DNA from 4 places in the Ruegeria sp. BA2 genome. Region 1 is predicted to be linked to each of the others. Evidence: riboswitches for the same ligand, from Rfam matches in the RefSeq annotation. Region 1 holds a riboswitch; each other region holds the start of a gene.
What was found. Region 1 has a riboswitch for cobalamin ahead of ACR0NN_RS10040 (energy-coupling factor ABC transporter permease). Riboswitches for the same ligand answer to the same signal wherever they lie in the genome.
Positions count from the first base shown of each region.

Region 2: linked by a shared signal. The riboswitch ahead of ACR0NN_RS04390 (DUF1636 domain-containing protein) and the one ahead of ACR0NN_RS10040 (energy-coupling factor ABC transporter permease) in region 1 are both predicted to bind cobalamin.
Region 3: linked by a shared signal. The riboswitch ahead of ACR0NN_RS15585 (hypothetical protein) and the one ahead of ACR0NN_RS10040 (energy-coupling factor ABC transporter permease) in region 1 are both predicted to bind cobalamin.
Region 4: linked by a shared signal. The riboswitch ahead of ACR0NN_RS05460 (DUF1636 family protein) and the one ahead of ACR0NN_RS10040 (energy-coupling factor ABC transporter permease) in region 1 are both predicted to bind cobalamin.

Region 1 is NZ_JBQFVE010000004.1:8,460-16,232, reverse strand. It holds gene sseA (3-mercaptopyruvate sulfurtransferase) at 1-641, opposite strand, end outside; cobalamin riboswitch at 783-994, shown strand; gene ACR0NN_RS10040 (energy-coupling factor ABC transporter permease) at 1,049-1,726, shown strand; gene ACR0NN_RS10035 (CBU_0592 family membrane protein) at 1,742-2,011, opposite strand; gene ACR0NN_RS10030 (XRE family transcriptional regulator) at 2,014-2,562, opposite strand; gene ilvD (dihydroxy-acid dehydratase) at 2,667-4,499, shown strand; gene ACR0NN_RS10020 (sulfotransferase family protein) at 4,595-5,413, opposite strand; gene ACR0NN_RS10015 (DUF5928 domain-containing protein) at 5,554-7,131, shown strand; gene amaB (L-piperidine-6-carboxylate dehydrogenase) at 7,171-7,773, opposite strand, start outside.
Region 2 is NZ_JBQFVE010000001.1:879,229-887,001, forward strand. It holds gene ACR0NN_RS04385 (NAD(P)-dependent oxidoreductase) at 1-614, opposite strand, end outside; cobalamin riboswitch at 750-952, shown strand; gene ACR0NN_RS04390 (DUF1636 domain-containing protein) at 1,038-1,418, shown strand; gene cobW (cobalamin biosynthesis protein CobW) at 1,415-2,470, shown strand; gene cobN (cobaltochelatase subunit CobN) at 2,476-5,769, shown strand; gene ACR0NN_RS04405 (cobalamin biosynthesis protein CobG) at 5,766-6,893, shown strand; gene ACR0NN_RS04410 (precorrin-8X methylmutase) at 6,893-7,522, shown strand; gene ACR0NN_RS04415 (precorrin-2 C(20)-methyltransferase) at 7,519-7,773, shown strand, end outside.
Region 3 is NZ_JBQFVE010000007.1:50,695-58,467, forward strand. It holds gene ACR0NN_RS15565 (bifunctional 2',3'-cyclic-nucleotide 2'-phosphodiesterase/3'-nucleotidase) at 1-432, shown strand, start outside; RNA gene ffs (signal recognition particle sRNA small type) at 471-569, shown strand; gene rsgA (ribosome small subunit-dependent GTPase A) at 729-1,757, shown strand; gene ACR0NN_RS15580 (serine aminopeptidase domain-containing protein) at 1,792-2,649, opposite strand; cobalamin riboswitch at 2,771-2,990, shown strand; gene ACR0NN_RS15585 (hypothetical protein) at 2,979-3,482, shown strand; gene ACR0NN_RS15590 (phosphatase domain-containing protein) at 3,486-3,989, opposite strand; gene ACR0NN_RS15595 (DNA polymerase III subunit gamma/tau) at 4,160-5,917, shown strand; gene ACR0NN_RS15600 (hypothetical protein) at 6,004-6,291, shown strand; gene ACR0NN_RS15605 (YbaB/EbfC family nucleoid-associated protein) at 6,302-6,646, shown strand; gene recR (recombination mediator RecR) at 6,711-7,304, shown strand; gene ACR0NN_RS15615 (SRPBCC family protein) at 7,327-7,773, opposite strand, start outside.
Region 4 is NZ_JBQFVE010000002.1:172,760-180,532, forward strand. It holds gene ACR0NN_RS05440 (glycosyltransferase family 2 protein) at 1-151, opposite strand, end outside; gene ACR0NN_RS05445 (response regulator) at 566-955, opposite strand; partial or broken gene ACR0NN_RS05450 (IS3 family transposase) at 1,077-2,193, opposite strand; partial or broken gene ACR0NN_RS05455 (IS3 family transposase) at 2,258-2,406, shown strand; cobalamin riboswitch at 2,621-2,828, shown strand; gene ACR0NN_RS05460 (DUF1636 family protein) at 2,936-3,274, shown strand; gene ACR0NN_RS05465 (ABC transporter ATP-binding protein) at 3,271-4,056, shown strand; gene ACR0NN_RS05470 (ABC transporter substrate-binding protein) at 4,073-5,020, shown strand; gene ACR0NN_RS05475 (iron ABC transporter permease) at 5,022-6,035, shown strand; gene ACR0NN_RS05480 (LysR substrate-binding domain-containing protein) at 6,075-6,968, opposite strand; gene ACR0NN_RS05485 (GcvT family protein) at 7,225-7,773, shown strand, end outside.

The sequences.
Region 1 (7,773 bases):
GTGCCATTCTTGTTCATCAGCAGACCAAATGGCACGTTGCGCGAACCGGGAATATGGCCCGAGCGTAAACCCTCGCGCGGTTCAGCCTCGGTCCCGGCAAAGCGCGCGGCCGAGCGCGCATCAATGATCTCGTGATCCGCCAATTTCGCAGCAGACGAGACCTGCGTGACGTTCCGAACAAGACGATTCTGTACACGCACGGTCATGTGGCGGTCGCGGATCACCGGGGGCAAGTCCTCGATCTCATGACCTTCGGCTTGCCATTTTGGCAGACCGCCGTCCAGCACGGCAATATTTTCCTGTCCCATAAGCCGGAATAGCCACCACACCCGCGCGGCCGACATCAGACCGGCACCATCGTAAACAACAACCTGATGGCCATCTCCGACGCCCATTGCGCGCAGACGAGACATGAATTTCTCGACCGGAGGTGCCATGTGCGGCAGCTCTGACCGGTGGTCAGAAATCTCGTCGATGTCAAAGAACCGCGCACCTGGGATATGGCCTGCGTCATACTCGGCCTTGGCATCGCGCTTTTGCTGCGGCAGGTACCACGACCCATCCAGTATCCGAAGATCGGGATCCTTGAGATGTGCGACCAACCATTCGGTGGAAACGAGGGTTTTAGGATCGTCCTGCATCAATACCTCCCCTAAGCGAGCTTGGTTTGTCCCTATAGGGGCTTGGCGCTACGTTCAAGTCACGCCGCAGGTCAGAGTGCTGGCAGGCAACGATTTTTTGCGATCAAACGCACGGCGTGCTTGACACCGAGCATTCTGCGGTAGAAATCTGCGCGGTATGGTTCCCAAAGGGTTGTTCCCGGCGGGATGAAAAGGGAATCCGGTGCGACATTCACTGCCAATTCCGGAACTGCCCCCGCAACTGTAAGCGGAGTATCGCCCCATCAAGGCCACTGACCGACAGGATCGGTTGGGAAGGCCGGGATCGATCCTAATCCGCGAGTCAGGAGACCTGCCATGCACAAACCGGGCCTTGCCCAATTTCAACACGTTTCTGCCGTCGGGTGTGACGGTAAGGAGAACAAACTATGCATATCGAACCGGGCGTCGTACACGGCGCCAAACTTGTCCTGAGCTACGCAACCGCAGCTGGCGCAGGGGTCTATAGTCTAAAGCTGGCATGGGAGAGCGTTAAGAACAGCGGTATCGCAAGCCTAGCCGCGCGGTCCGCCCTGACAACCGGCCTTGTGTTTGCTTTCTTCGAAGTTCTGCCTCATTTCCCTGTTGGAGTGTCAGAAGTTCACTTTATTCTGGGCTCGACGCTGTTTCTTTTGTTCGGGGCCGCTCCGGCCGCGATCGGGCTGATCCTGGGCCTGTTTGTTCAAGGTTTCTTCCTTGCACCATTCGATCTGCCTCAGTTCGGAATGAACATGACGACATTGCTGGTGCCGTTGTTTGCCTTGCAGGCATTGGCAAGCCGCATCATTGCGCCGAATACAGCTTATGTTGACCTCAAATATTCACAGGCTCTGGCGCTTTCGACCGCCTATCAGGGTGGCGTTGTCCTTTGGGTGGCATTCTGGGCGTTCTACGGTCAAGGATTCGGTGCTGAAAACATGACCGCCGTTGTCAGCTTTGGCGGCGCATACATGCTGGTTGTCTTGATCGAACCTCTGGCTGATCTCGCCGTGCTTGCGGCAGCCAAGTCCATGAAAGGTTTGGACAAGCTCGGCCTGTTTACCCCGCGCCTTCACAGCGCGGCTTAAACATCCTGCGCCGCGTTATCCTGTGCGGCGCAACCTGAAATGCTGAATGATGCCAATCACACTGATGATGATCCAAAACCCTTCGATCAGCATGGATGCCAGATTGAAGTTATGCATCAGCGAAAACACGATCAGAACCGATCCGATCAGGTTCACCACAGGAAAAGCCAGATCTTCCGAGTTCGTTAGACGCATCTGGGTCGCAAAATAGGCTGCAACGACCATTAAGGCTCCAAACGAGCCAATTGCATCAGCTATGGTCAATGAGTTCAGAAATGTTGTCATGATTAACCCGCCGCCTGTTGCCCATAGTGGTGCATGTTCAGAAACACAGCCCCCTCGGGGCCCGCGCGGTAGCCATGCGGCAGATCAGCGGCAAAGCGCAAGCCCTGTCCATTTTGCAACGTCACCCACTCTCCATCCCGCTGGACTTCAAGGGGGCCGTTCAAAACAAAGACCTCTTCGGTGACACCAGGAGCATGGGCCGGAGAGCTATGGCTTTGATCCGGTTTCAGGGTGACGTGAAAGGTCTCTGCCCCAAGAGCCGGATCAAACGGAAACACAATCTTGACCGAGATACTGCCGGGAAATGTCACCGTCTGAAACACCTCGGCAGACGGGTCACGCCCCGCAGCAGTGCCGATCAACGCGCTGAGCGGCATTTGAAACCCCTTGGCAATCTTCCAGAGCGTCGCAATCGTCGGGCTTGATTCTCCGCGCTCGATCTGACCTAGCATCGCTTTGCTGACCCCGGTCATTTCGGCGACTTTCGACAGGCTTAACCCCGAAGCCGCGCGCACATCCCTTAATTTCAGCGTTACTTCGTCCGATTCCATAGCCGTGCCTTGCGATTTGTCTTGTGCGTTATAACGTACATATGCTACGTGCGCTATAACGTACACACCCAATATCTCAGCTTGGGCAATAGGGAAACAGCATCATGCCATTGTACCGATCCAGAACATCCACCCATGGCCGTAACATGGCCGGTGCCCGTGGCCTGTGGCGCGCCACCGGAATGGGTGATGATGATTTTGGCAAACCGATCATCGCCATCGTGAATTCATTTACCCAATTTGTGCCCGGTCACGTCCACCTGAAGGACCTTGGCCAGATGGTCGCGCGCGAGGTCGAGAAAGCGGGTGGTGTTGCCAAAGAGTTCAACACGATCGCCGTGGATGACGGCATCGCGATGGGCCATGATGGGATGCTGTATTCCCTGCCCTCGCGCGAGGTCATTGCGGATTCGGTCGAATACATGGTCAATGCGCATTGTGCTGATGCGATGGTCTGTATCTCGAATTGCGACAAGATCACGCCGGGTATGCTTATGGCCGCCATGCGTCTGAACATCCCTGCGATCTTTGTCTCGGGCGGACCGATGGAAGCGGGCAAGATCGACATCGCCGATCTGGACGCCAAGAAGATTGACCTTGTGGATGCGATGGTTGCTGCAGCGGATGACCGCTTCACCGATGAGCAAGTTCAGCACATCGAAGAAAACGCCTGCCCGACCTGTGGGTCATGCTCGGGCATGTTCACTGCGAACTCGATGAACTGTCTTGCCGAAGCACTGGGTCTGGCGCTGCCGGGTAATGGCTCGACCCTGGCCACACATGCCGACCGCAAAGAGCTGTTCCTGGAAGCCGGTCGCCGCATCGTCGAGATCACCAAGCGCCACTATGATCTGGACGAGAAAGGCTTCCTGCCGCGTGAAATCGCCACGTTCGACGCGTTCGAGAATGCCATGAGCCTGGATATCGCAATGGGTGGATCGACCAATACGGTGCTTCACTTGCTGGCCATCGCGCACGAAGGTGAAGTGCATTTCACCATGTCCGACATGGACCGCCTGAGCCGACAGGTGCCCTGCCTCTGCAAGGTCGCGCCGAACACTGAAAATGTGCATATGGAAGACGTGCACCGCGCTGGCGGCATCTTCTCAATCCTCGGTGAACTCAGCCGCGCGGGCCTGTTGCATAACCACTGCTCGACCGTGCATTCGGCCACGATGGGCGAAGCGATTGCTAATTGGGACATCAAGGTCGCCAACAACCCGCAGGCGCAGGATCTGTTCAAAGCCGCCCCCGGTGGTGTCCGGACGACGCAAGCATTCAGCCAGTCGAACCGCTACAAAGAGCTGGACACAGACCGCGAAGGCGGCGTGATCCGCTCGAAAGAGCACGCATTTAGCCAAGATGGCGGTCTAGCTGTTCTGTTTGGCAACATCGCGCGCGATGGCTGTATCGTGAAAACTGCCGGGGTTGATGAGAATATCCTGAAATTCACCGGCTCGGCCTATGTTTGCGAAAGCCAGGATCAGGCGGTGAATGACATCCTGACGGGCAAAGTGAAAGAAGGCGATGTGGTGGTGATCCGTTATGAGGGACCTCGCGGAGGCCCGGGTATGCAAGAAATGCTATACCCGACGTCTTACCTGAAATCCAAAGGTCTGGGTAAAGCCTGCGCCCTGCTAACCGACGGACGGTTCTCGGGCGGCACATCGGGTCTGTCGATCGGTCACGTCTCGCCTGAAGCGGCCGAAGGCGGTGAGATCGGATTGGTGAATACTGGTGACACGATCGAAATCGACATCCCCAATCGGACCATCCATCTGGCTGTCTCTGACGAGGAACTGGCAGCGCGACGTGAAGAGCAGGATGAAAAAGGCTGGCAGCCAGCTGCACCGCGCAAGCGCAAAGTGTCAACTGCACTCAAAGCCTATGCAAAGCTGACAACCAGTGCTGCAAAAGGTGCGGTCCGCCAGGTGTAATTCCAGCGGGCGCGGAGAACTCCCGCACCCGCTTCATGGCTTCGGCTACGCCGATACCCTTCGCGGATTTTGGGGCGGGAGCCTCTGCGTTGGCGTCAGTCACCGAGTTTTGCGTGAATCTCGTCTAAATCGATCTCACCCGTCGGCATCTTGTTCGCGGGATTTTCGAAATCGTATTTGAACAGTTCGAAATCCTGTTTGTAGATTTCATAAACCAGATGCATCGACAGATCGTCGAAATAATCCTCGACCGGATGCGCCCGTTTGGGGCCATGGCCTTCGGATTCATTAAAGCGCGGGATTTCGGCAAGATTTACAGGATGCGCCGTTTCCAGATGCTCCAGCACCCCCTGCATGCCGTCATTGAATTTCTCAGTCCAGAAAATCCGATCGTACCTGCCGCCATTGGAAATCAGGGTCGAGACATGGCCCGACATGGCCGACCAGTGAATATCAGGGTCCATCGGACGCCGCCAACGGATCGTATCCCGGGCAAATAGCAGGAACCGGCGGAAGCTGGCGATCTGATCAAACTCACCCTTACCGTCCTCGCCTCCGACTTCGATCCCGTAGTTGTAGATCAGCGTCGGCACTAGATTGCCGCGATAGCGTTTGCCGTTGCGCTGGATGCCACAGATTTTGTCAAAGAAGGAACTGAGGATGCGCGTGTACGGATTACGCACGCAGGTGAATGTGTAAGATTCGTGTGACCTCACGTTTCTGGCTATCGGGTCCTGGCTGGAGCCGAAGGCCCATTTGTGCATCCCGTCCTGGGCATCGTGGATATCGCCATCAAAGAACCTGCCATGATCGGAAAAATACATGATCTGGCCAATCGTCGAACAGGCGCATTTTGGCACGACACGATAGACCATGCTTTGACTTTCGGTCATCCATGTACCGGGAAAACCCATCTGCTGCGCCTCCTTGGCCGGATATCAGTACGATACTCGGGTAATATTGGCTCAAAGAACCAAAATTATTCTGTTTATTCAATCGCTCATCCTAAGTATCACGATTGCGAACAGCAAAAACCGGGAATTCCGAAACACAAATGGCAACGATTGCCTATATCTTGCTATGTCACAAAGACCCTGACGCGATCATCGCTCAGGCCGGCCAGCTGACGGCTGCCGGTGATTGCATGGCAATACACTTCGATGCGCGCGCAAGTGACGCCGACTACGCGCGCATACGCGATTCCCTAAAAGACAACCCAAACGTTGCATTTGCGAAGAAACGGATCAAATGCGGATGGGGTGAATGGTCTCTGGTTCAGGCCACGCTTCACGCGCTGCAAGCAGCGGTGGATCAGTTTCCAAGGGTCACGCATTTTTACATGCTGTCCGGCGATTGCATGGCAATCAAAACCGCCGAATACGTGCACAAATTTCTCGATGAGAACGATATGGATTTCATCGAGAGCCATGATTTCTTCGAGAGCAACTGGATCAAGACCGGTATGAAAGAAGACCGGCTGGTTTATCGCCACTTCTTCAACGAACGCAATCAGCCACGCCTGTTCTATTCCGCTTATGAGATGCAAAAGCGATTTGGCCTGACCCGCGAGATTCCGGCGGACCTACAGGTTATGATCGGCAGCCAATGGTGGTGCTTGCGTCGCCGCACGGTCGAGATGATCCTTGAGTTCCTGCGTCAAAGGCGCGATGTGGTCCGCTTCTTCTCCACCACGTGGATTCCGGACGAGACGTTCTTTCAAACCCTTGTCCGCCATCTGATCCCAAAGCAAGAGATTGAGAACCGTACGCTGACATTCCTGATGTTTTCCGACTACGGCATGCCGGTTACCTTCTACAATGATCACTATGATATGCTGTTGGGCCAGCGTTACCTGTTCGCTCGTAAGATCAGCCCCGAAGCGCATGAGCTGAAGGATCGATTGGGTCAGCTCTACGCAAGTGAAGGGATCACGTTTCACATTTCGGACGAAGGGCGCAATCTCTATCACTTTCTGACCACACGCGGACGTGTCGGGCGACGTTTTACACAACGGTTTTGGGAAGCCGGAAATACTTTGGGACCAGATCGCGAGCTATTTCTGATCGTGTGCAAGAAATGGCATGTAGCCAAGCGTTTGGTCGATCAGATCGCGTCCGAGACCAACTTGCCTTGCATAGAATACCTATTTGATGAAGCGGATACGGCTTTGCCCGATTTGGGTGGGATTCAAACGACTCTGACAAAGCGATCTCGTCACCGGAGAGCGGTTGTTCGGATGCTGTTTGATCATTTTCAAAGCGACAAACTGGTGCTGTGCGTTGATCCGTCAAATCTGGACGTCATTCAGGATTTCTGCGCTGATCAGGCCCGCACACATGTTCTGGAGATCGAGTGCACATATTCTGACGATTATCTGACCGGCCATGCGCATCGGGTTGGCTTGGCTGGGCAGAACAGCTCGGACGCCTCGCTTGCACGCTTGTTGCCCACCCTACGCAACGCGCTGGCTTACGAATCCGAATTGATCCGAAACACTCAGAATGATGGTCTGTTTCATCTACGCGAAACCGCAGAGGTTTCAGAGAACGAAACGGTTATTTCTGAGTTCTTGGGAATCGGTGCCGATCAAGCCAGGGCGATACTGAATCTGGATTACTTGTTTGCCGACTAGGACCCGGCGGTGCGTATCGGCACCGCCGGGTCTGGTACCTTAGATATCGAACTTGACGCCTTGCGCCAGCGGTAGCTCAGCCGAATAGTTCACCGTATTGGTTTGACGCCGCATATAGGATTTCCACGCGTCCGAACCACTTTCACGTCCGCCGCCAGTTTCCTTTTCACCGCCGAATGCCCCACCGATCTCGGCGCCTGAGGGACCAATGTTCACATTGGCAATCCCGCAGTCCGAGCCTGCTGCAGTCAGGAATTGCTCGGCCTCGCGCATGTTCAATGTAAAGACACAGGATGACAGGCCTTGCGGTACGTCGTTCTGGATCTCAACCGCCTCAGCAAAATCGTCATACCCCATGACATATAGGATCGGTGCAAAAGTTTCGGTTTTTACCGTCGCAGTCTGGCCCGGCATTTCGACGATAGCCGGTTCCATATAGACACCAGCGGGTACATCTGCGGTCACGCGGTTGCCGCCGAACACGGTGCCGCCCTCGGCCTTTGCGGCCTCCAGCGCTGCGGTCATGGCGGCACCCGAAGCTTCATCCACCAGCGGTCCAATCAACGTCCCCTCAGACAGCGGGTCACCGATCGGCAGGCCTGCATAGGCTTTCTTGAGCCGTGCCACCAGTTCCTCTCGGAT
Region 2 (7,773 bases), on a different contig from region 1:
ATCGCCTCGTATGTGGTTCCAAGGTCCATTCCGGCGGCCTTGGCGGTCACCAAAGCCTCGGCGCAGGTGATCAGGTTGGCGGTGGCGAGGAAGTTTGTCATCACTTTCAGAACCGAGGCCGAGCCCAGCTCACCAGTATGCAGAATGCGCCGCCCCATAGTAGTCAGGAATGGCAGGATGCGCTCGAACGTCTCGCGATCGCAGCCAGCGAAGATCGAGATGTTACCTGTCGCGGCACGGTGGCACCCGCCTGAAACCGGGCAATCCACCGCTGCGCCGCCTCGTTCAATGACCATTGCGCCAAGGCGTTTAACTTCGGCTTCGTCGGTGGTGGACATCTCCATCCAGATTTTGCCGGGGACGACTTCTGGCAACATCTCCTGCATCACCGCGTCCGAAGCGGCAGGCGAAGGCAAGCAGGTGATGACCGCATCGCAATCACGCATCAGCTGCGCCGGACTTTCGGCAGCTTTGGCCCCTTTGGCGACAAATGCAGACACCAGCTCTGGATTCAGATCATGCACGGTCAGATCGATTCCATTGCGCAGCAGTGAACCCGAGAGCTTGCCTCCAACATTCCCTAGCCCGATAAACCCAACTTTCATGCGCTGCATCCTCCTGTACGCGTCTTGCAACCATGCCACCACGACACTGCAAACAGATCATGCCGCCCAGCGACCCAGACAGGTCGCTTTTTACCTGCGATATCACGGAATATCGCGACTCGCTTGACAAGCAGTACATCAGTGCCGCATGTCCCATCCGTTGGTGTCTGCGCAAGCAGATGAAAAGGGAATGCGTCAGCGGAATCACCGTCAAACGCAGCCGCCCCCGCGACCGTGACCGGAGAGGGTGCCCAAGCCACTGGCAAATGCCGGGAAGGCGGGACATCCGACAGAGGCCTCCTCTGACATCCGCAAGCCGGGAGACCTGCCAACGCCCGAAGTTGAAACCGGACGGGGTGTTCCGGTGTGCGGCTTTAATCGGCCCGCATGAAACCCCGTCCCCCACGAAGAGGATTTGGGGGGATGAGAGACATGACCGAGACCACACCGGTCGAACTGCTGGTTTGCACCACCTGCCGTCGCGGGCTACCTGTCGAAGACGATGAACAGCGCCCTGGTACATTGCTGCACAAAGCACTTGAACAGGCGGATCTGCCCGAAGGCATCACGTTGAAAGCCGTGGAGTGCCTGTCGAATTGCGATGAAGGCTGCTCGATCGTTTTGCGGGGGGGGCCGGATCGCTGGACCTTTGTGTATGAGCATCTGAACGAAACCGACCATGTCGACGCGATCGTCGAAGGCGCCACCAAGTATCTCGCGACCGAGGATGGCCTCGTCAAATGGCGTGAGCGTCCCGAACATTTCCGCAAAAATTGTGCTGCCCGCATACCCCCGATTGGAGCCCTGAAATGAGTAACCTCGAAAAACTCCCCGTCACCGTAATCACCGGCTTTTTGGGCTCGGGTAAAACCACACTGGTGCGCCATCTGATGCAAAACCCGCAGGGCAAGCGCTTGGCTGTTGTGGTCAACGAGTTTGGCGATGTTGGCGTTGACGGCGACATCCTGAAATCCTGCGCCATCCCGGATTGCCCGGCCGAGAACATAATGGAGCTTGCGAACGGCTGCATTTGCTGCACCGTGGCCGATGACTTTATCCCGACCATCGAAGCTCTGATGGCGCTGGAGCCACGCCCCGAGCATATCCTGATCGAAACTTCCGGCCTCGCCCTGCCCAAGCCGCTGCTGAAAGCATTTGACTGGCCTGACATCCGCTCGAAAATCACCGTCGATGGCGTAATTGCTCTGGCAGACGCAGAAGCCGTAGCCGCAGGTCGCTTTGCCCCGAATGTCGAGGCGGTGGACGCCCAGCGCATGGCCGATGACTCGATTGACCATGAAACACCCCTATCCGAGGTGTTCGAGGATCAGATTTCCTGCGCCGATATCATCCTGCTAACCAAGCCGGATCTGGCTGGGCCCGAAGGTGTGGCCAAAGCCAAGGAAATCATCGCCGCCGAAGCGCCCCGCCCCCTGCCTGTTGTCGAGGTCGCCGAGGGTGTCGTCGACGTGCGTGTGGTATTAGGCCTGGAAGCGGCGGCCGAAGATGACATGGAGGCGCGTCCCAGCCATCATGATGGCCACCATGATCACGAGCATGATGATTTCGAAAGCATCATCGTCGAACTGCCGGAACAATCCGACCCGCTTGATCTGGTCGCGAAAATTGAACGTCTGGCCAAGGAACTGAATATCCTGCGTGTCAAGGGCTATGCTGCGGTTCAGGGCAAGCCGATGCGCTTGCTGGTTCAGGCAGTTGGCGCACGCGTGCGTCAGCAATATGACCGCCCGTGGGAACCCGGCGAAGCACGCCGCTCGCGCCTCGTGGTCATCGCCGAGCATGATGACATCAAAGAGGCCGAAATCCGCGATATCCTCGTGGGTGTAACCGAGGCTGCCGAGTAAGACCCATGCACGTCGTCTTCCGCGAAAGCCACGGGCTCGAGGAAACCGAGACCCCGACCGATCTGGGCCAGAGCCCGGCAGATCTGGTCGTGCTGTCATTTTCCGACAGCGACCTTGGCGCTTTCGCGGCGGGCTGGCATCGCGGCGGCGGCCCTGAAGGGCGGATGCCGACGATGCGGCTTGCCAATCTGACGGCTCTAAAACATCCCCTTTCAGTCGACACCTATGTCGAACAGACATTAGAGGGTGCCAAGGGCATCCTTATCCGTTTGATCGGCGGGGTTCCCTATTGGTCCTATGGTTTGCAGCAGGTTCTGGCACTGGCGCAGGCCAAAGGGATAGCGCTTGCCGTTCTACCCGCAGATGGGCGCGAAGATACGCGACTGGATGAATATTCCACCATGCCCGTCTCAACCCTGCGTCGGTTGGCGCATTTGTGTGACACGGGCGGAGAGGTTGCAGCGCAGGCCACTCTTGCTCAGATGGCGCTGGCCGCAGGATTGTATGCGGGCCCGGTCATGGGTGCGAAAACCATTCCCGAATGCGGTGCGTGGTGTCCGGATCGCGGCGTGATCCCGGCGCAAGATGCCCTGGCAGGTGATACGAACCGCATTATCGTCACCTTCTATCGCGCTTACCTCACTTCGGCGGATACTGCGCCAATCGCGGCGCTGATCCGCAGCTTGCGGGCGCGGGGGTTCGACGCCATCGGCCTATTCGCCCCATCGCTTAAGGCACCGAATGCAGCCGATTGGCTGCGCGGGTCCATATTAGCGCTGAAACCTGCAGTGATTATCAACGCTACCTCCTTCTCAGGCAAAGGTGCGTCGGGCACCTCGCCTTTGGATGCAGCGGGAGTTCCCGTCTTTCAAGTCGCGCTCGCTACCTCGCGTCGCAAGGCCTGGGCCGAGGCGGAACGTGGTCTTTCGCCAGCGGACCTTGCCATGCATGTGGTCCTGCCCGAGGTGGACGGCCGGATCAACGCAGGCATCATTTCGTTCAAAGAACCGGGCAAACGCGATCCGCATCTGGAATACTCACGCTTTGCGCACCGGGCCGAACCCGAACGGATCGAGGCAATTGTTGACCGCGTCACCGGCTGGTTGAAGCTCAACAACACTCCGAAGGCAGATCAAATCCCCGCGCTAGTGCTGTCCACCTACCCCGGCAAGGATTGGCAGATGGCACATGCCGTCGGGCTGGACGCGCTGGCCTCAGCCGAGGCGATACTGTCTGATTTGCAGGCTGAAGGCTATGATGCCGCGCCTGCCGAACCGCTTGCCCAAACTTTGTTGGACGCTCGAATTTCTTGGCCTCTGCAAGACTACAAGGCCGCGCTTGAAACCCTGCCCGAGCAATTGCGCGATGATCTGCAAACCGTTTGGGGTGAACCCGAGAATGACGCCTGCTTTGCAAATGGCGCGTTCCAGTTCACCGCTTTGCGACGAGGCAAGGCCCTAGTCGCACTCCAGCCCGAGCGAGGGACACCTGAGCTGCGCGACGACGACTATCACGACCTGTCGCGCACCCCGCGCCACAGCTACGTCGCCTTCTATCTCTGGCTGCGCGAAAGTCTCGGCGCGGATGCCCTGATCCATATCGGTGCCCATGGGACGCTCGAGTGGCTGCCGGGCAAATCAGTCGCTTTGTGCAACGAATGCTGGCCCGAAGCACTGATCCGTGACTTACCGGTGATCTACCCCTTCATCGTTAACGACCCCGGCGAGGCCGCACAGGCCAAGCGTAGGATCGGGGCGGTTACGCTAGGGCATATACCGCCGCCCATGAAGGAAAGCGGTACTCCGGACCGAATGGTACGGTTGGAATCGCTGTTGGACGAGTTTTCGAACGCTGATGGCTTGGACCCCAAACGCCGCGATCGCCTGCAGGAGGATATCCGGGACGAAGCCCAAACCATCGGGCTTGAAAGCGACCTCGGCCTTGATCAAGCCACCAGCACGGCTGAGGCAATTACACGTATCGACCGCTTTGTCTGTGACATCAAGGAAAGCCAGTTCGGCGACGGGCTACATATCTTTGGCCGCGTGCCACAGGTGACCGGCAACTTCGACCCCGCCCCATCAGCCCATGCCGAGCGCAAAGCCCTGATCGATGCGATGGCTGGGAAACGGATTGAGGCCGGACCGTCGGGCTCGCCCTATCGCGGGCGCACGGATGTGCTGCCGACGGGGCGTAATCTTTATACCACCGATCCGCGATCCGTGCCCACACGCGCCGCGTATACGCAGGGTGTCAAACTCGCAGAAGAGCTGGTTCGGCGGCACCTGCAGGAAGAAGGCGATTATCCCAAGGGACTGATCGTCGATCTGTGGGGCTCGGCCACCATGCGCACTGCCGGTGAGGAATTCGCGATGGCGCTGCACCTTCTTGGGGTTAAGCCGATATGGGACAAGGGCTCGGAGCGGGTTTCCGGTATCGAAGTTTTGCCGATCACTGACCTTAGCCGCCCGCGTCTGGATGTGACACTGCGGGTCTCGGGGTTGTTCCGTGATGTGTTTCCGACCCTTTCTGCACTCTATGGCCAAGCTGTTCGCGCATTGTCCGCGCGCGATGAAGCGTCAGACTGGAATCCTTATGCCGGACAAGAACCCGCCGCGCGTGTGTTCGGCCCGGCCCCCGGGAGCTATGGGTTGAACATGACCCAACTGTCCGAGACCTACACGGACGAAGCGCGTATTCAGGCCGGTGAAGCGTGGCTTGAGGCGAGCTCGTTTGCTCTGGAAGGTGAGCATATCGCCCAAGACAAAGACGGAATCACGCAACGCGTTGCCAACGCTGACAGCTTTGTCCACCTGCAGGACCTGACCGAAACCGACCTGCTGCTGGCCAATGACTATGCCACACACGAGGCCGGGTTTGCAGCGGCCAAAAAGGTCACCGGCGGCTCAGTTCAACTTTATCATTTGGACAACACCAATCCTGAGAACCCGCGTGCGCGAACCTTGCCGGAAGAAATCAGCCGCGTTGTTCATGCACGCGCGGCTAATCCAGATTGGATTGCCGGGATGCAGCGGCATGGGTTCCGTGGGGCCGCAGAGATCGCTGCGACGCTTGATCACATGGCCTCTTTCGCGCATCTGTCCGGAACGGTCGCGCCGCATCTGTTCGATCTGTATCACGACGCAACGCTTGGCGACGAGGAGGTCGACGCCTTTCTGCAGGACGCCAATCCACAAGCACATCAAGCCATGCAAGACCGTTTCCGCGCGTTGCTGGAGGCCGGGCTGTGGAGCACGCGCCGGAACTCGATCCGCGCTGATCTGGAGGCACTGCGATGAGCGCGCCCATCGTCCAAGGTTGGTGCCCCGGTGCCCACCGACCAATGATGTCGGGGGATGGCCTAGTCGTCAGGGTGCGCCCGAGACTGGCACGTCTGGACGCTGAGCAAGCGAAAGGTCTGTGTAAGCTGGCCGAGCAGTTTGGCAATGGCACCATCGACCTGACCAACCGGGCCAACTTGCAGTTGCGCGGCGTTCAGGAAGACAGCTACCAACTGCTCTTGGCCGAGCTGGCTGCGCTTAATCTGTTGGATGCTGAACCTGGTATCGAAATACGGCGCAACATACTGGTTTCACCGCTCTATCAAGCTGGTGATCTGACGGCGCAATTGGCGCAAGAGTTGATCGACCGTTTAGCGGAACTGCCTACGCTACCAGGAAAATTCGGCTTTGCGATTGATACTGGCCCCGAGCGTCTGCTGGCATCGGATTCAGCCGATATCAGGCTTGAACGCAGCGCTGAGGGCCTGATTCTCCGCGCAGACGGCGCCGACACCGGGCGTCAGGTGTCAGAGTCAGACGCCATCGATCACCTGATCGCACTGGCGAACTGGTTTGCCGAACATTACACGTCTGAGACCCGGCGCATGGCACGGATCGTGGCATCATCTGGATTACCCGGCGAATGGCAGGGCGCCGTTCCCGGCCCGATTGGCCCGCTGCCTCAACCCGGTGCCTGCACTCAAGGTACAATTTACGGAGCTGTCTTTGGGCAGTTACCAGCGAGCGTGCTTTGTGATTTGATCGAACAAAGCGGTGCCGCTGCCATTCGTGTCACCCCTTGGCGTTTGATCCTGCTGGAAGGTGGCGCAGCTATTCCCACCTCTGATTTCGTCACTGATGGCAACGACCCGCTGATGGCCACCGACGCCTGCCCCGGCGCACCCTTCTGCCCGCAGGCTCAGGTAGAAACACGCGACATCGCGCGCGCGGTGGCATCGCGCATAGCGGGCAGACTGCATGTGTCGGGCTGCGCCAAAGGATGCGCCCGCATGGGGCCAGCCGATGTCACATTGGTGGGCCATGCCGGACGATTTGACCTTGTCAAACAAGGTTGCGCAGGGGATGAGCCCAACCTACGCGGCCTGACCGAAGAAACACTTATGACCATGGACTTCACCTGATGCCCTATGAATACGAAACCGACGGCGCGGCGATCTACAAGCAGAGCTTTGCCACCATCCGGTCCGAGGCCGATCTGGCCCGCTTCGATACCGACGAAGAGCAGGTTGCCGTCCGCATGATCCACGCTGCGGGTATGGTCGGTTTGGAAGACTTCGTCCATTTCTCGGACGGTTTCGTTCAGGCGGCCCGCACGGCGCTGGAAAACGGTGCGCCGATCCTGTGTGATGCCCGCATGGTCAGCGAAGGTGTTACGCGTTTCCGCCTTCCCGCCGAGAACGAGGTAATCTGTACTCTGCATGACGACCGCGTGCGCCCTCTGGCCACTGAAATGGGCAACACGCGTTCCGCTGCTGCATTGGAACTGTGGCGTCCGCATCTGCAAGGCGCATTAGTCGCCATCGGCAATGCCCCCACCGCGTTGTTCCACCTGCTCAATATGCTGGAAGACCCTGATTGCCCGCGCCCTGCTGCAATCATCGGTTGCCCGGTCGGGTTCGTCGGAGCGGTCGAATCCAAAGATGCGCTGTGGGAGGCGCAGCCGGTGCCGTCTTGTATCGTCAAGGGACGGCTCGGTGGCAGCGCCATAACCGTTGCCGCCATCAACGCCATCGCGAGCCGCGCAGAATGAGCGCGGGCAAGATCTATGGCGTGGGCCTCGGCCCCGGCGATCCGGACTTAATGAGCGTCCGCGCGGACCGCCTGCTGCGCAACGCACGCCACGTAGCATTCTTTCGCAAACCCGGTCGGACGGGGCAAGCGCGTAAGATCGTGAACGGAATGCTACCGGGCGACGCCATCGAATTTCCGATGGAGTATCCGGTGACAACCGAAATCCCAGTGTCGGATCCAAAGTACAACGAACTCCTTTCGGGGTTCTAT
Region 3 (7,773 bases), on a different contig from region 1:
TACCAGATCGATCTTTCTCAACCTGCTCGTTTCGATGCGATTGGACGGTTGATGGATCCGGCGCATTTCCGGATTCGCAATCTGAATATTGATGGGCAACCGATCAAGTCAGACCAAAGATTTATTGTGGCCACCAACAACTATCGTGCCAACGGTGGTGGCCATTTCGCGATAGCTAAAGAGGCCCGAGTGATAGACTTGCCACCGCTGGGCATACAAGACATCCTGTGCCAATACGTGGCGGACACCGTACCACCTGATCCTTTGGCAAATGCGCCGCGCCCCTTTACCTTCGCGCCAAATCAAGGGCGGGGAGCGATTTTGACCACGGGACCGGGTGCGCGAAACTATCTTGATGAGCTTGCAGAGTATCAGCCTCGCATTCTGCCTGACGATTCAGATGGATTTATGCGTATCCAGTTGGCTTTCTGACGGGTTGCCATTTTCAAGCACTGCACCTATATGAACGTTGAGAGGTTGGCGCGGGCGAGCGCCTCGCCAACCTGGTCAGGTCCGGAAGGAAGCAGCCACAACGAGCCCCGCTTGGGTCGATGTCCAACCTCTCACTTGGAACCTATCAGCCGCAGGAGGGCGTTTATGAGTGTAGCAATGACCCTTCGGGCAGACCGGTCCTGATCCTTTCAGATCGACTGAATGCCTGAACACATCACCAGCGGATGCGCGACCGCCATCCGGTGGGATTGCTGTTTCTGATCACAGGCAGACCAATGTTACTTTCCTTATCGGACCTCGGATGGTCCTCTCACTTTGCGGCTCAGCACGCGGCTGATCCGTCACTCTTGCCGTATCGCGTTGCAAGCGTACATCGCGATCGGCTTGTCGGGCTGCGCCCAAAAGGCGAAACGCCGTTGTTATCGCCCGAACACTCAACCGGAGCCTATGCTGTCGGAGATTGGGTTTTAGCGGATGAAAGCGCGCGTATAGTCCGCACTCTGGACCGGCGCAGCCTTTTGCAGCGTCGAGCCGCAGGCACGGGTGCCTCTGCGCAGCTGATCGCGGCAAATGTCGATGTGCTATTCATCGTCAGTTCCTGCAATGCTGACTTCAGCCTGCCCCGGCTGGAACGATATCTTGCCTTGGCCCATCAGGCAGGCTGTTATCCGGTGATCGTGCTGACCAAGTCAGACATTTGCGACGATGCGCGTGTTTATGTTGATCAGGCCCAATCGCTTGGCCAATTCCTGACGGTTCTGGCGGTCAATGCCCTGAATCCCGACGATATCGAACAGGTTTTATCCTGGTGCCCGAATGGGCAAACCAGCGCGTTGGTCGGATCGTCCGGCGTTGGGAAAACGACGCTTGCCAACGGCATGACAGGCCGGGACGAAGCGACCGCGGGCATTCGTGAAGATGACGCGCGCGGCAGGCACACGACCACAGCACGCGCTTTGCACCAAATGTGCAACGGTGGCTGGTTGATCGATACACCCGGAATGCGCGCGCTACGATTGCTGGACGCGCAGGAGGGTTTGGACGAGGTGTTCTCGGACATCTCCGATCTTAGCCGGAACTGCCGTTTCTCGGATTGTCAGCACGATTCTGAACCCGGCTGCGCGGTACAATCTGCAATCGAAACCGGTGAACTCAATCCCGCGAGACTAGACCGCTGGCGCAAGCTGCGACGCGAGGACCAGCACAATTCAGCGACCGTCGCTCAGGCGCGCGCACGTGACAAGGCGTTCGGCAAGATGGTTCGCAGCGTGATGACCGAAAAGAAGTCTCGCAAAGGGCTTTGAAACTCTGGGCACCGGCCTCCGGTGCCCAGTACATTCAGGCGATTAGCCGGGGCCAGACCGCTGCATTGCGCCGTGCGAAAGCGCCGATATGACCAACCTGAGACAGTCCAAATTCACTTGGTGAGAGCAGATGCCGCTGCGCATCAGTCCCGTACAGGTCAGCAAGCCGCCAGACCGCTTTGGGCGGCACGACCTGATCATCCTCAAAGGCAAACAGATCAACCTGCTTTCCGTGTTCTGCCCAACGGTTTGCGGGCAGAGACGTTCCGATTTCTGGCACATAGCTCTGAGGCGCGGTGCACCACTTGCGCCATTGCCAGTAAACCTGTGCCGGCAGGTTCGGGCCAAAACCCACAGCCTTTCCCGGAAGATACCCAAGTGCCTTGACCGCCAAGGGTGCGTGCCCGTACCAGAACAGCGCCGCCAACGCGCTATATGGCCAGGGATGATCCTTGAACGTCACCAGACCAGAACATACACAGATCATCCTGTCGACCTGTTCGATATCGGATTGGAGCGGGCCAAACATTCCGCCCAATGAATGACCGATGCTCCAAAGCTTTGCCCGAGGAAACCTGCGCCGCATCTCAGCCCGGGCAGCGGGAATGTCTATCAACGCCCAATCGGCCATGGTAACATCCGATCGCTTCTGCGATCCCGATAGCGAGTTTCCGAAATCCCGATAATCATACGTCAGGCACGCCATGGCGCGCTCTTCCGCAAGCCATCGGGCGAAGTGTTGATAATACTCTCTGGGCACTCCGGTCGCGCTGTTGATGACAACAGCCGTTTCAGGCTCGGCCATCGGGCAGTAAAGCCGAGCCGATAGCATTGCCGGACCGGACTCAAACTCGATATCTTCGGTCGCAATTGCCCGCTGAGTGTCCAACATGATGCCCTCTGAAATCATCTGAACTGATCAGTTCAGCATGAGCCGCACTAGTCAAGGTTGACGTAGCTGGACCGTGCGTCATGTGCCGGATGCAATCTTCTTGACTCGGGCCTAGCACAGCCGCTAGCGATGACGTGATGGTTCTCGCGCCTATTTGGGCCGGGATGAAAAGGGAACACGGTGCGGTTCTGACCGGAATAACCGGAATGAACCAAGGCCGAGACTGCCCCCGCAACTGTAAGCGGTGAGCGATGTCGAAATGCCACTGGCCATGAAGGCTGGGAAGGTCGGCAAAGCAATGACCCGCAAGTCAGGAGACCTGCCATCAAATGAAACTGAAACTCGGGCGGGGTGTCCGGGCAGGGCCAGACTGCATAATTGCCGTCCCTCCTGACCGTCGCCCCGACCAGCGCGGAGGGCGCATAATGATCTGGAAGACCAACACGCACGAATTCTCGGCAACAATTTGCCAACGGACCGGTAAAAACTGCCCTGCCCTGGCACAAATGGCGCGGGCACTGGCGGCTTCAATGGCAAAAGTCGGTCCAACAACAACGGCAGGATTCGAAATCGAAGGAAGCTGTGATCTGGCACATTGCGCGGGCGGGTGCACGGCGCGTTTTCGCGCTTGTCCAGACGAAATTCGGGTATTCTGCGACGCGGATGCAGACACCTCAATCAAATGTCTTGATGACTATGCTGATTTGCTTTTTGGCAGTGACATCGGCTCTGTTCCTGCCAGCCTCATGTCGCACCCACCATGCGCAATGCTTGAGGCGATTGCCCTCACGAACGGGACCCGCGCGCCAGAGGAATTCCGCCCATCGGCCTGAGCGCTAATCGCCCGCCAATACGCTGGCTGGCGCAGTCGCCCAGCGCATCTGCGCGTCCGTTTCAACGGCACATGGACGCAACGCACGAAGCCTTTTCAGTGCTGTATCAGGGTGCTCTCCACACTCGACCATTATGCGCAGTACAGCCATACCCGACCGGCCGCATCCGCCCTTGCAATGAACCAATACACGCCCGCCGCCAGACAGTGCGTGGCGGGCCGATTTACTGGCCTGTTCCCATCGTTCACTTACGTCCTGAGTGGGAATACCGTAATCCTCGACCGGCAAGTGAACCCAGCGACAAGCGCGATCACGAACATCCGAGCCAAAATCCCGAGCGCCATCAAGGATCATCTCGACCTCAGTCGCCATTGACAGGATCAGACCCGGTTTCCATCCGGCCACAGCATCCAAATCGCCGATATAATCTCCGCCCCGTCCGGGCATTGAGGTTAGCGCAAGTGATCCGCCACCAACCTGGAGTGCATGGATAACCAATTCAGACATTCTACGCTCCCCCCGAAACGTGGATCAGAAAATCTTTTTTGCTGGTCTTAGACCGCACGATATTAACCGGGTCCGCCGACAATCCAAAATGAAAATCGCCTCGGCTTGCTGTGGACGCGGGCGGCGGGGGCCTCTACGCTGCGTCGGAACACGAATCCGACAGAGCAGACATGACCGAAACGCCCAGCCCCGCCTACCAGGTTCTTGCCCGCAAATATCGCCCTGAAACCTTCGCCGATCTGGTCGGTCAGGACGCCATGGTGCGCACCCTCAAAAACGCGTTCGAGGCGGACCGGATCGCGCAAGCCTTCATCATGACCGGTATTCGAGGCACCGGTAAGACCACCACTGCCCGGATCATCGCCAAGGGTATGAATTGCATCGGTCCGGACGGAAATGGCAACCCGACAACCGAGCCTTGCGGCCAATGCGAACACTGCGTGGCCATCATGGAAGGCCGCCATGTCGATGTTATGGAGATGGACGCTGCCAGCCGGACCGGCGTGAATGATATTCGCGAGATCATCGACAGCGTCCGCTACCGCGCCGCCTCGGCCCGCTACAAGATCTACATCATCGACGAGGTTCACATGCTCTCGACCAGCGCTTTCAACGCGCTGCTCAAGACGCTTGAGGAACCGCCTGAGCATGTGAAGTTCATCTTCGCGACCACCGAGATCCGCAAGGTGCCGGTGACGGTCCTGTCACGCTGTCAGCGCTTCGACCTGCGCCGGATCGAGCCCGAAGATATGATCGGCCTGTTGCGCAAGATCGCGGAGTCGGAAAAAGCTCAGATCGCCGACGACGCGCTGGCTCTAATCACCCGCGCGGCCGAAGGGTCTGCGCGGGATGCAACGTCACTGCTGGATCAAGCGATCAGTCACGGGGCGGGTGAAACCAGCGCCGATCAGGTACGCGCCATGTTGGGTCTGGCCGACCGGGGCCGGGTTCTGGACTTGATGGATATGATCCTGCGTGGTGATGCTGCAGGGGCGTTGACCGAGCTTAGCGGGCAATATGCAGAAGGGGCAGACCCATTGGCGGTCCTGCGCGATCTGGCTGAGATCACCCATTGGGTCTCGGTCGTCAAAATCACCCCGGATGCCGCTGAGGACCCTACCGTATCCCCGGACGAACGCGCCCGGGGTCAGCAAATGGCCGAAGCCCTGCCAATGCGCGTTCTGACCCGCATGTGGCAGATGCTGTTAAAGGCTCTGGAAGAGGTCTCAGCCGCGCCAAACGCGATGATGGCTGCAGAAATGGCCGTGATCCGACTGACCCATGTCGCTGATCTGCCCAGCCCGGAAGAGCTGATCAAACGCTTGCAGGATGCACCGCCGCCTCCCGGTGTTGGTCCGGGCAATGGGATCAGCGCGCCCGGTCCGGCAGGCGCGGCCCCTCAGGCGTCGTCCCGACCAACCTATGCATCAGCTGCAAGCGGGACGGCAGGCGGGCCAACCGCTGCTCTGGCTCAGGACGTGCAGGCGGCGCTGGCGAGATACCCGACATTTGAACATGTGGTTGAGCTAATCCGCGCAAACCGGGACGTGAAACTCTTGGTTGAGGTGGAAAACAGTGTGCGTTTGGTCTCGTACCAGCCGGGCAGGATTGAATTTACGCCCACAGACAATGCCCCAACCGATCTGTCTCAACGGCTGGGCGCGTCACTGCAGCGCTGGACGGGCAACCGCTGGGCCGTTTCGATTGTTTCCGACGGCGACGCACCAACGATTGCCGAGCTTCGCGAAGCGGCCGCGCTTGAGCTTAAGGCCGAGGCCGAAATGCACCCGCTGGTGCAAGCCGTTCTAAGCCATTTTCCGAAAGCCCGGATCAAGAACATCGAAACCCCCGAACAACGCGCAGCCAAAGTCGAGACCGAGGCCCTGCCTGAGGTTGAAGACGAATGGGACCCGTTCGAGGAGGATTGATCCTCACATTCATAGCTTCAAGTGCGATGGCTGAGGTTTGCGATAAGGAAAGGCCATTCTGGGATCGCACCTCCGGGCCAGCGTCGATGTTCGACGAACTTATTGCCTTGTCGCTTAATCCCCCATCAATGGTTTTGCTAGGGCTCAGCATCATTACATTTGCGTTGAAGCTGCGTGCCCTTCAGTGGGCGCTTGCTCCGCTTTGGCTACTCGCCGCTGTTGTTGCTGTAGCAAATTATTATGGACCTATTCTTGACGATGTTCGATGGGAAGCCATCGGCGAAGGCTGTATTGGATCTCCCCTCTTGTTCGTCGGGCTCGCAATTGCAATATGTGCCACACTCATTCACGGCGCGCGGCGCCTCCGCAACTAGGAGAACAACAATGCTCAAAGGACTCGGCGGTCTGGGCGATATGGCCAAGATGATGAAATCCGCGCAGGATTTGCAGACCAAGATGACCGACATGCAGGAAGAACTGAACACCATCATGGTTGTCGGCGAATCCGGCGCCGGGCTGGTCAAGGCAACAGCGACTGCAAAGGGTGAGTTGAAAGGTCTGGATATCGACCCCTCGATCTTCAACGGCGACGATAAAGAAGTTGTCGAAGACCTCATCCTCGCAGCCATCAAGGACGCGCAGACCAAAGCGGCCGAGCGGTCTCAGGCCGAGATAGCAAAGCTGACCGAAAGCATCGGCCTGCCCGCAGACATCAAGCTGCCGTTCTGATAAACACTCCTGACGACATAAAGGCCGGGCATCCCAGCCCGGCCCATTTGCAGGAGCAAACGCCGTGAGTTCGAACAGCGATATCGACAACCTGATCGATCTGATGGCCAAACTGCCCGGCCTTGGCCCTCGTTCGGCCCGCCGCGCGGTGCTACACCTGATCCGCAAACGCGCATTGCTGCTGACACCCTTGTCGGATGTTATGCAGCAAGTCGCCGCCACTGCCCGCGAATGTCTGAATTGCGGCAATGTGGGCACCACCGATATTTGCGACATCTGCAATAACGAGGCCCGCGCGACCGGAGAGCTTTGCGTGGTCGAAGACGTCGCTGACCTCTGGGCGATGGAGCGCGCAGGCGTGTTCAAAGGCCGCTATCACGTGCTGGGCGGGACGTTGTCTGCATTGGACGGGATCGGCCCGGATGAGCTGCGCATCCCCCGACTGAAAGATCGGGTTGTTGCCGAAGGCGTCAACGAGATCATCCTCGCCCTGAACGCTACAGTCGATGGCCAGACCACCGCACATTACATCGCCGACCAGTTGGAAGGGCAGGTAAGACTGACCTCGTTGGCGCAGGGTGTGCCGATTGGGGGGGAGTTGGATTACCTGGATGACGGAACCATTACTGCAGCGCTGCGCGCACGGAAAGAGATTTGAGCTAAACGCTAAGGCCGAGCCATCATTCTTTATCGAGAATGTCGTCCAGCTTCTCGAACGCTTGCTTCCATCCACCTTCGCCAGCACTTCCGGCAGGTACACCCCTATGGACCATTGTCATCCGAGTCCTGCCGTCCTGTTCGACTAGATCAATAATCACCTCGGTGATATCCGGACTTCCCTCAGGCATCCCCATATCTTTCGGCGACAGAATATTCCCATCCTCGTCGCACATACTCTCTGTGTAGACCAGCCGGGACGGCTCAAAGATTTCTTTGTATACGCCAGTGAACCACATTCTCATGCTGTTATCCGGCGTTTTCATTTCCATGCAGATCTTTCGTACACCGCCAACACGCAAATCGATTTCTGCTGTTGGCACCGAGAAACCCTTGGGACCATACCATCTCTGAAAAAGCACCGGATCGGTCCACATGCGCCAAACCCTTGTTGCCGGAGCCTGGAAATC
Region 4 (7,773 bases), on a different contig from region 1:
TCGCGACCTCGACCGTTCGGTCAGTGGACCCGTCATCGATGACCAGAATCTCGACACTTGAAATGCCGGGAATGTGGCGGGGAATGGCCCTGATGGCGGTGGCGAGGGTTTCCTCTTCATTCAGCGCGGGAATTTGAACAATTAGTTTCATGACATCTCTTAGCGAGCATAAAATTGTCCAATGTCTGGCCAGTCTTTATGGCAAGAATGCGGCTTGCTCATGGAATTGTTGCAGTTTTCTGATTTTTTCTCAGGCTTTCGCGTATTGTCGCCAAGCGTGCGACAATCTCGGTCCGCGAAGGGATGCCGATCATTGCGGACCATTTAGGTTCGGGCCGTACGTCGATGATATGGATCCGGCAGCGGGCGAAAACGACCGTTTCAAGCGAAAGGGTTGTGGCAGTGGATTATGCATTGCTTTGAGATCTCTGATCCCACGGATGTGGGGGTAATGGGCAAAGGTCTGATGAGAACTTTCTTTGTCCTTGGACGAAAATCTGATCTTGAATAGGCAAAACTTCGTCAGGACGCCGACAGTAGTTTTTCCATTATGGCAAGTAAACGACTAAGTTCGACTGGATTGGTATAAAATCGTCGCAACCCGCGTCCAGTACCTTTTCCCGGTCACTGGCCATTGCATGTGCCGTAAGCCCACCACAGGGATCGAGGCCGTCTCCGCCGCCGACTTGATGCGTCGCGTCGCCTCCCGCCCGTCAATTTCGGGCAGGCTCAGATCCATCAAAATAACATCAGGGCTTTCATTTCCGGCCATGGACACACCTTCCAATCCGTCCTTTGCGACGACAACTTGAAGCCCTTTACGCTCCAACCGGCGTGACAGCATATTGATATTCATTTCATTGTCTTCTACCAACAGCACTTTAGCCAAATTTCCCCCCTTTTTTCGCATCCGCGCATTTTGACGGCCCACGAGACAGAGCGGTTCCAGATTCATTTCAAAACGTCGACTATGTCGTATGATTGGGCTAGTCGTCTCGGTTGAAGCATCCTTTCACCAATCCAGCTCCACGCAATGTTTGGGCGTGTCACGTTTTCGTGCTGCTCTGATTGCTCACTTAAGCGGCCTTTGCTTTGAGGGCCAAGGGGTTTTTCCAGCCGAGGGTTGAGTGCCTTCTGCGCGGGTTGTAGAAACCGTTGATGTATTTGAAGATTACGATCTCGGCGTCCCTGCGCGTTTTCCAGGATCGCTGCCATAGCAGCTCAGCTTTGAGTGTTTTGAAGAAGGTTTCGACGGCGGCGTTGCCGTAACAGTTTTCGGTCCCACTCATGGACACCCTGAAGCCATTGTGGCGCAAAATCTTCTGATAATTGTGAGAACGGTATTGGCTGCCCCGGTCGGTGTGATGGAGACAGCCGTTTGGCGTCGCCTTAGTGCGATGGCTATTATTCAAGGCGTCACGTTTCATGCGGTCCAAGACAGCCCAACCGATCACTCGCCTTGAATGCAGGTCGAGGATCACGGAAAGATAGAGCCAGCCCTCCTGCGTCCACACATAGCTGATGTCGCCCGCCCATTCTTGGTTGGGTCGCCCTGCGTAAAAGTCCCGGTTTAACAGGTTCGGAGCGATGTTGAGGCTGTGATTGCTGTCCGTCGTCGCCTTGAACTTCTTGTTCCGCTTCACCTCAATACCATTCTCGCTCATCAAACTGCCGACACGGCGATGTCCGACTTGCAGACCCCACTCTTTCAATTCCTCGGTCATACGTGGCCGGCCATAACCGCCAAGAGATAGGGCGAACTGTTCGCGGATGTACGCCAAGACAACCAGATCCTTGCGTTGGCTTTGGCTCAGGGGACGGCTGCGGTATGCACGATGCCCTCTCGGGCTGACATCCAAAATCTGGCACAGCCGCTCGATAGGCAACATCTTTGCGTTCTTTGTGATGAATGCGAACCTTATTGGCTTCGCTCCACAAAGAATTGGGTGGCCTCTTCAACACCTCCCTCTCCTCCCGGAGCATGTGGTTCTATTTCCGCAGCTCGGCGACCTCGCGCTCGAGATCAGACTGGGCGGTTGGCTTCTCAGGATTGCGCCGATCCTATTGTATCCAACGGCTTAGCGTCGAGAAGCCGACGCCAAAATCTGCTGCCACCTGCTAACGCGGCAGGCCGCTGGTCAACGCTACCAGCACTGCCTCTGAGCGAAATTCCGGGGTCGGCATTTGTGCCATGATGTCTCTCCTTTGTGGCAAAATACAAAGTCAAAGGAGCGAAACAATTCAGCGACATGTACAATTTCGCACGCTGAACATCTTGATGAGTTCAGCCGGGAGTGCCTCGCAATTAGAGTGGAGCGCAAGCTGAGCTGGATCAACGTTATTGGTGCCGTGGCGGATCCGTTCATACTTAGGTGGTCACTTCGTTTCATTCGTTTAGACAAGGGGTGGAAAGCGTTGTCCAAGTCGCCTGAGATTGGATTATCGACACCAGCGCCTGAAACCATCATCCCGATGGAGCAAAAACCAATAAGGCATTAACACTCAATTTTAACAAGTTATACGAGGCTGCTCATCGTTCCTCAGGAAGTCGTGTAACCTCGCCGAAACTCTCCAGGGAGCGAAGCATTCGACTTTATCATTGACGTAACTCACGATCTCGGGCAGTCAATCGAGAGATGGTTCCCGATGGTGCGTCCAAGGGATGAAAAGGGAATACGGTGAGGTTTACCGATAGGTGCCAATTCCGTAACTGCCCCCGCAACTGTAAGCGGCGAGCTAGGCCAAACAGCCACTGATCCAATGGGTCGGGAAGGTTGGCTGAGCTAGGACCCGCAAGTCAGGAGACCTGCCATCAAATGTTCAACCAACCCAGGGCGGGGTGTCCTGGAAGGAGGCTTTATGGCACGTCAGATGCGTGTTTACATCGTTGGCAGCTTCCGCATGCGTCTGGAATCAGGTGAAGTGGAGGGTGCGAATGGTTGCTGATCACTTCGTTCTTATATGCGCGAGCTGCCGGGACCCCAATTTCACGGATCACGTGATTAACACGCTGTCGGACAGGCTACCGGATGGCTTTGCAATTCGCACTGTCGATTGTATGGCTGGGTGTGACCGACCTGCGACAATCGGATTTCAGGCACTTGGCAAGGCTCAATACCTGTTTGGCGACATAGCAACAGGCAACGATCTGGACGCGGTTGTAGAGTTTGCAGAACAGTACCAGCTATGCGCGGATGGATGGACAAATGCCACGGAACGTCCGAGGGCATTGTTTAAAAAGACCCTTTCGCGCATGCCGAGGATTGCGCCATGACAGAGCAAAGCTTTCTGGTTGCCGAGAACCTCGAATATTATGCACTCAACGGGGATATCTTGCTGCAGGGTGTTTCCTTCGAATTGTTCGAAGGATCGATCCTGGCCATCGCCGGACCGAATGGCGCAGGTAAGACGACCCTTCTGAATTTGCTTTGCGGTGCCGAACCGCTGGCCCTTGGCGATGTTCGCATCAAGGGGCGGAGTCTGAAACAGCTTTCGGCCAAAGAGCGTGCGCGCATGATCGCGGTGGTGGGCCAGCAGGAATTGCCTGACGGGCGTTTGGGATTGCGGGACTACGTTGCGTTAGGGCAAATACCCATTCGTGCTGATCGCTCAGCCGAAGCACATGCCAAAGAATTGGATCGGATTCTTGACCTGACCGGTCTTGCCAGCTTGTCGGGTAAGCGAATGGCTCAACTATCGGGTGGAGAGCGTCAACGGGCGCACATCGCGCGCGCTCTGGCGCAGAATCCATCCTTGCTGTTTCTTGACGAACCGACCAACCATCTAGACCCCGATGCCAAAGGGCGGATGCTGTCCTTGGTCGCTGAACTTGGGATCACCGTGGTAATGATTGTGCATGATTTGGTCATGATCCCCGAATTTGCCACCCATGTGGCGCTGATGAAATCGACCCGCATGATTGGATTCGGTTCGGTGGAAGAGGTGCTAACGCCCGAACGGGTGCGCGAAACCTTTGGCGTCGATTTCCTCTGCTTTCATCACGAAGGCCGCATTATCCCGGCCCTTGATATCCGAAAAACAACTGTATCCACATAAACTCAGGAGAAGTCTCATGAAACAAATCTGGTCTGTGGCATTGGCCACTGCCATGGCAAGCGGCGCTGCTGCGCACGAGGTCACTGTTGACAATTGCGGCGAGCCTCTGGTCTTCGAAACCCAGCCCGAGCGACTGGTCGTCCATGACATGAACATGACCGACATGGCTTTTGCTTTGGGACTGCAGGACAAGATCGTCGGCCTGACCGGCATCACCGGATGGTACAAGACCAGCCCCGATTTCGATGCGCTGCGCGGCGACATCCCCGAGCTTGCACCGAAATACCCGACTGTCGAAAACCTTGTGGCGGCTGAACCTGACTTGTTCTTTGCGGGCTGGTACTATGGCATGAAGCCCGGTGGCGATGTGACGCCTGATACGCTGGCGCCGTTCGGAATCAAGACCATGATCCTGACCGAAAGCTGCGTGCATCTGGATAAAGACCGGCCACAAGCCAGCATGGACCTGCTGTTTGACGATGTTCTGCGTTTGGGAACGGTCATGCATGTCGAAGAAAAGGCCGAGGCATTGGTTGCGGACTGGAAAGAGCAGCTGGCATCGATCGAAGCCAAAACCGCTGATCTGCCCAAGCCGCGCGTTTTCTTGCTGGATGGCCCGGCGGATGCGCCGTTCACAGCTGGCAAATTCGCGATTCCCGATGCGATGATCTCAGCTGCCGGTGGCGAAAACGTCACCCATGATATGGACACAAGCTGGGGCCGCACTTCATGGGAGGCGGTTGCCGCGTCCAATCCGGAATTCTTGGTGCTGTTGGATTATCAGACCGGTAATGGTGCCGAAGATACGTTCAAATTCCTGCAGGAACATCCGGTCATGTCGCAGACCGACGCGGTCAAGAACGAGCGCTGGATCGGTTTGCGCTACGAAGAACTGACCCCGGGACCGGCAAATATCGATGCGATCTCGAAAATGGCACGCGCGATGCATCCGGGTCAGAGCTGACATGGGCCGACTGGGCCTGACGTTATTGCTGGGGGCGGTCGTTCTGGCCGCCCTTTTGCTGGTTTCCACGATTTATGGCACGACATCAATTCCACTGTCCGACACCCTAACCGCAATTCTTCGCGGCACCGGGCTGGAGGATGGTGAGATGTCGCCGCTGCATCGGATCGTCTTCGACCTACGCTTGCCCCGTGCGTTGTTTGCTGCTGTGATCGGTGCCGGGTTGGGCATTGTTGGTGTGGTTTTGCAAACGACCACCCGAAATGACCTTGCCGATCCCTTCCTGTTCGGCCTGTCTTCGGGCGCGGCGGCCGGGGCGGTTTTTGTGATTACCGTAACCGGAGATGTTTTGGGCTTCTGGACCCTTCCGCTAGCTGCCTTCTGTGGCGGGCTTGTGGCATCCGGTATCGTGCTAGCGCTGGTCCACGGGCTGCGCACCAGCGCGCCGGAAAAGCTGATCCTTGCCGGGTTGGCCGTCTCATTCCTGTTCTCAGCCATCACCAATTATCTGATTTTCGCAGGTGACAGCCGCGCCGCCCATTCAGTCATCTTCTGGATGCTGGGCGGCTTGGGCCTTGCCAGATGGGAGACCTTCCCACTGGTTTGTGTCGGCCTGTTGCTGATCCTGAGTTACTCACTTTATCGCAGCCGCTGGTTGGACGCGCTGCTGACCGGGGATCTGACCGCCGCGACACTGGGTGTGCCGGTTCAAGGGCTTCGGTTCAGCATGTTCTTCACAGCTGCTCTGGCAACTGCAGTGTTTGTCTCTGTCGCTGGGGTCATTGGTTTTGTCGGCCTGATGGTGCCGCACATTGCCCGAGGGATTGCTGGGCCCCTGCACAAGCATCTGTTGCCAACCGCTGCAATCGTCGGCGCAGCCTTGTTAACTGGTTCGGACATCCTCAGCCGACTGTTGCTCGCACCGCAGGAATTGCCTGTGGGAATTGTCACAACCTCGATCGGATCAGTGTTTGTTTTCCTGCTATTGTTCAGAACGGCAAGGAACCAGCGATAAGGCCCACGAACTACTTCTAGAAACAGATCGAAGTCATATTCAAACCTTCCCGTCAGCGGCCTCGCCAAGCCATTTGAACACAAGCTTGGCGCGGTCGGACGATGTGTTGTGTAACTTCACGTAGAAGTCCAACTGCGATGAGATTGTCTGCGGTAGAAACTTTACCAGTTTTCCGGATGCGATCAGATCAGAAGTCAATCCCTCCCACCCCAGAACCACGCCCATATCGTCCTGAGCCGCCTGAAGTGCAATCGTATAGTTGTTGACCCGGTGCGCTGAATTCAGTGGGCCTTGGTATCCCAGTTTTTGGGTCCAAGCACGCCAATCGGTCCAACCTGTATCCGGCGCATCGAGATGAATAAGAGGCACTTGGGCGATCTCTTCGATACGCTCGATGGGGTTTTGTTGCGCAAACCGCGGGCTGCATAAGGCCATGATATTGTCGTGAAACAGGGTCTTGATAACACCTGTGTCGCGACTTGAATCACCGAAGTGGATGCTCAGATCACATTTTGTGCCATCGACACCGAGATCGGTCACGACTTGTGTCACCGAAACATGCCCGTGCTTCTTCCAAAATTGCGCAAGGCGGGGCGTAAGCCAAAGCGAACTTACTGCCGTGGACGAACGTATCGTCACACTTTTGTGGTCATACTGGCGGCGCAACTGGCCAAGCGCTTCGCTGATACCTTCAAGGCCACGCTGAAGGGCGACCAGCAGATAGGCCCCGCTTTCAGTCAATTCCACACCGCGATGATGACGCAGGAACAATGCGCATTGCAGATCGTTCTCCAGCGCTTTGACCTGATGGCTGATCGCGGCAGGAGTGACATTAAGCTCTTCAGCAGCCGTTTTGAAACTCACATGCCGCGCAGCAGTTTCAAAGCTGATCAGAGAACTGAGAGGCGGAAGATCATATGGGCGGTTGGGCAAAATGTTTTGACCTGTGACAAGTTGATGGCCCGATAATTCACAAGCGATCAGCGGTAATTTGGCTTAGTTCATCTTATGCATCATGAATCTTTTTGCAATTGATCAACAGTGGTCCACAATGAAAATTCACTCCAACCGTTCGGGGTGTGAATCAGATGTGAACCAAAGGCCGTCATACGCCTTGAGTACCATCTAGTTCAGTCGTGACGCGGTACGATCCCGGGATGGCCGTGGCACTAATTGAAGGAGTAACAGCATGCAATCACATGCAAAGGTCGTGGTTGTCGGAGGTGGATGCGTCGGTGCGTCAATTCTGTACGGGCTAACCGAACACGGATGTACTGATGCCGTTATGCTGGAGCGCACGACGCTGACATCGGGTTCCACCTGGCATGCGGCCGGGTTGCTGGTCACCTTTGTGCGCTCGCACAATGTATCGAAGATGACGATGGAGACCATCCGCATCTACACCGAGGTCGAGGAAAAAATGGGCAGTTCGGTCGGGCTGCGCAAGGTTGGCCAGCTGCGGGTGGCCAATACTGAAAAACGCTGGGATGAATTTCAGTCTTATATCTCGATTGCCGAGGCGGCCGGGGTGCCGTGCAAGCTGCTGACCCCTGAAGAGATTGCAGAGGTTCATCCGCTCCTGAACCAGAGCCCGGATATCCGGGGTGGCATTCTTCACACCGAAGACGGTTATGTGAACCCCGCCGACATCACCATGGCTCTGGCCAAGCTCGCGCGGGATGCCGGTGCCACGGTCTACCAGAACACCGAAGCGCAGGCTTATGAAAAGCTGGACAAT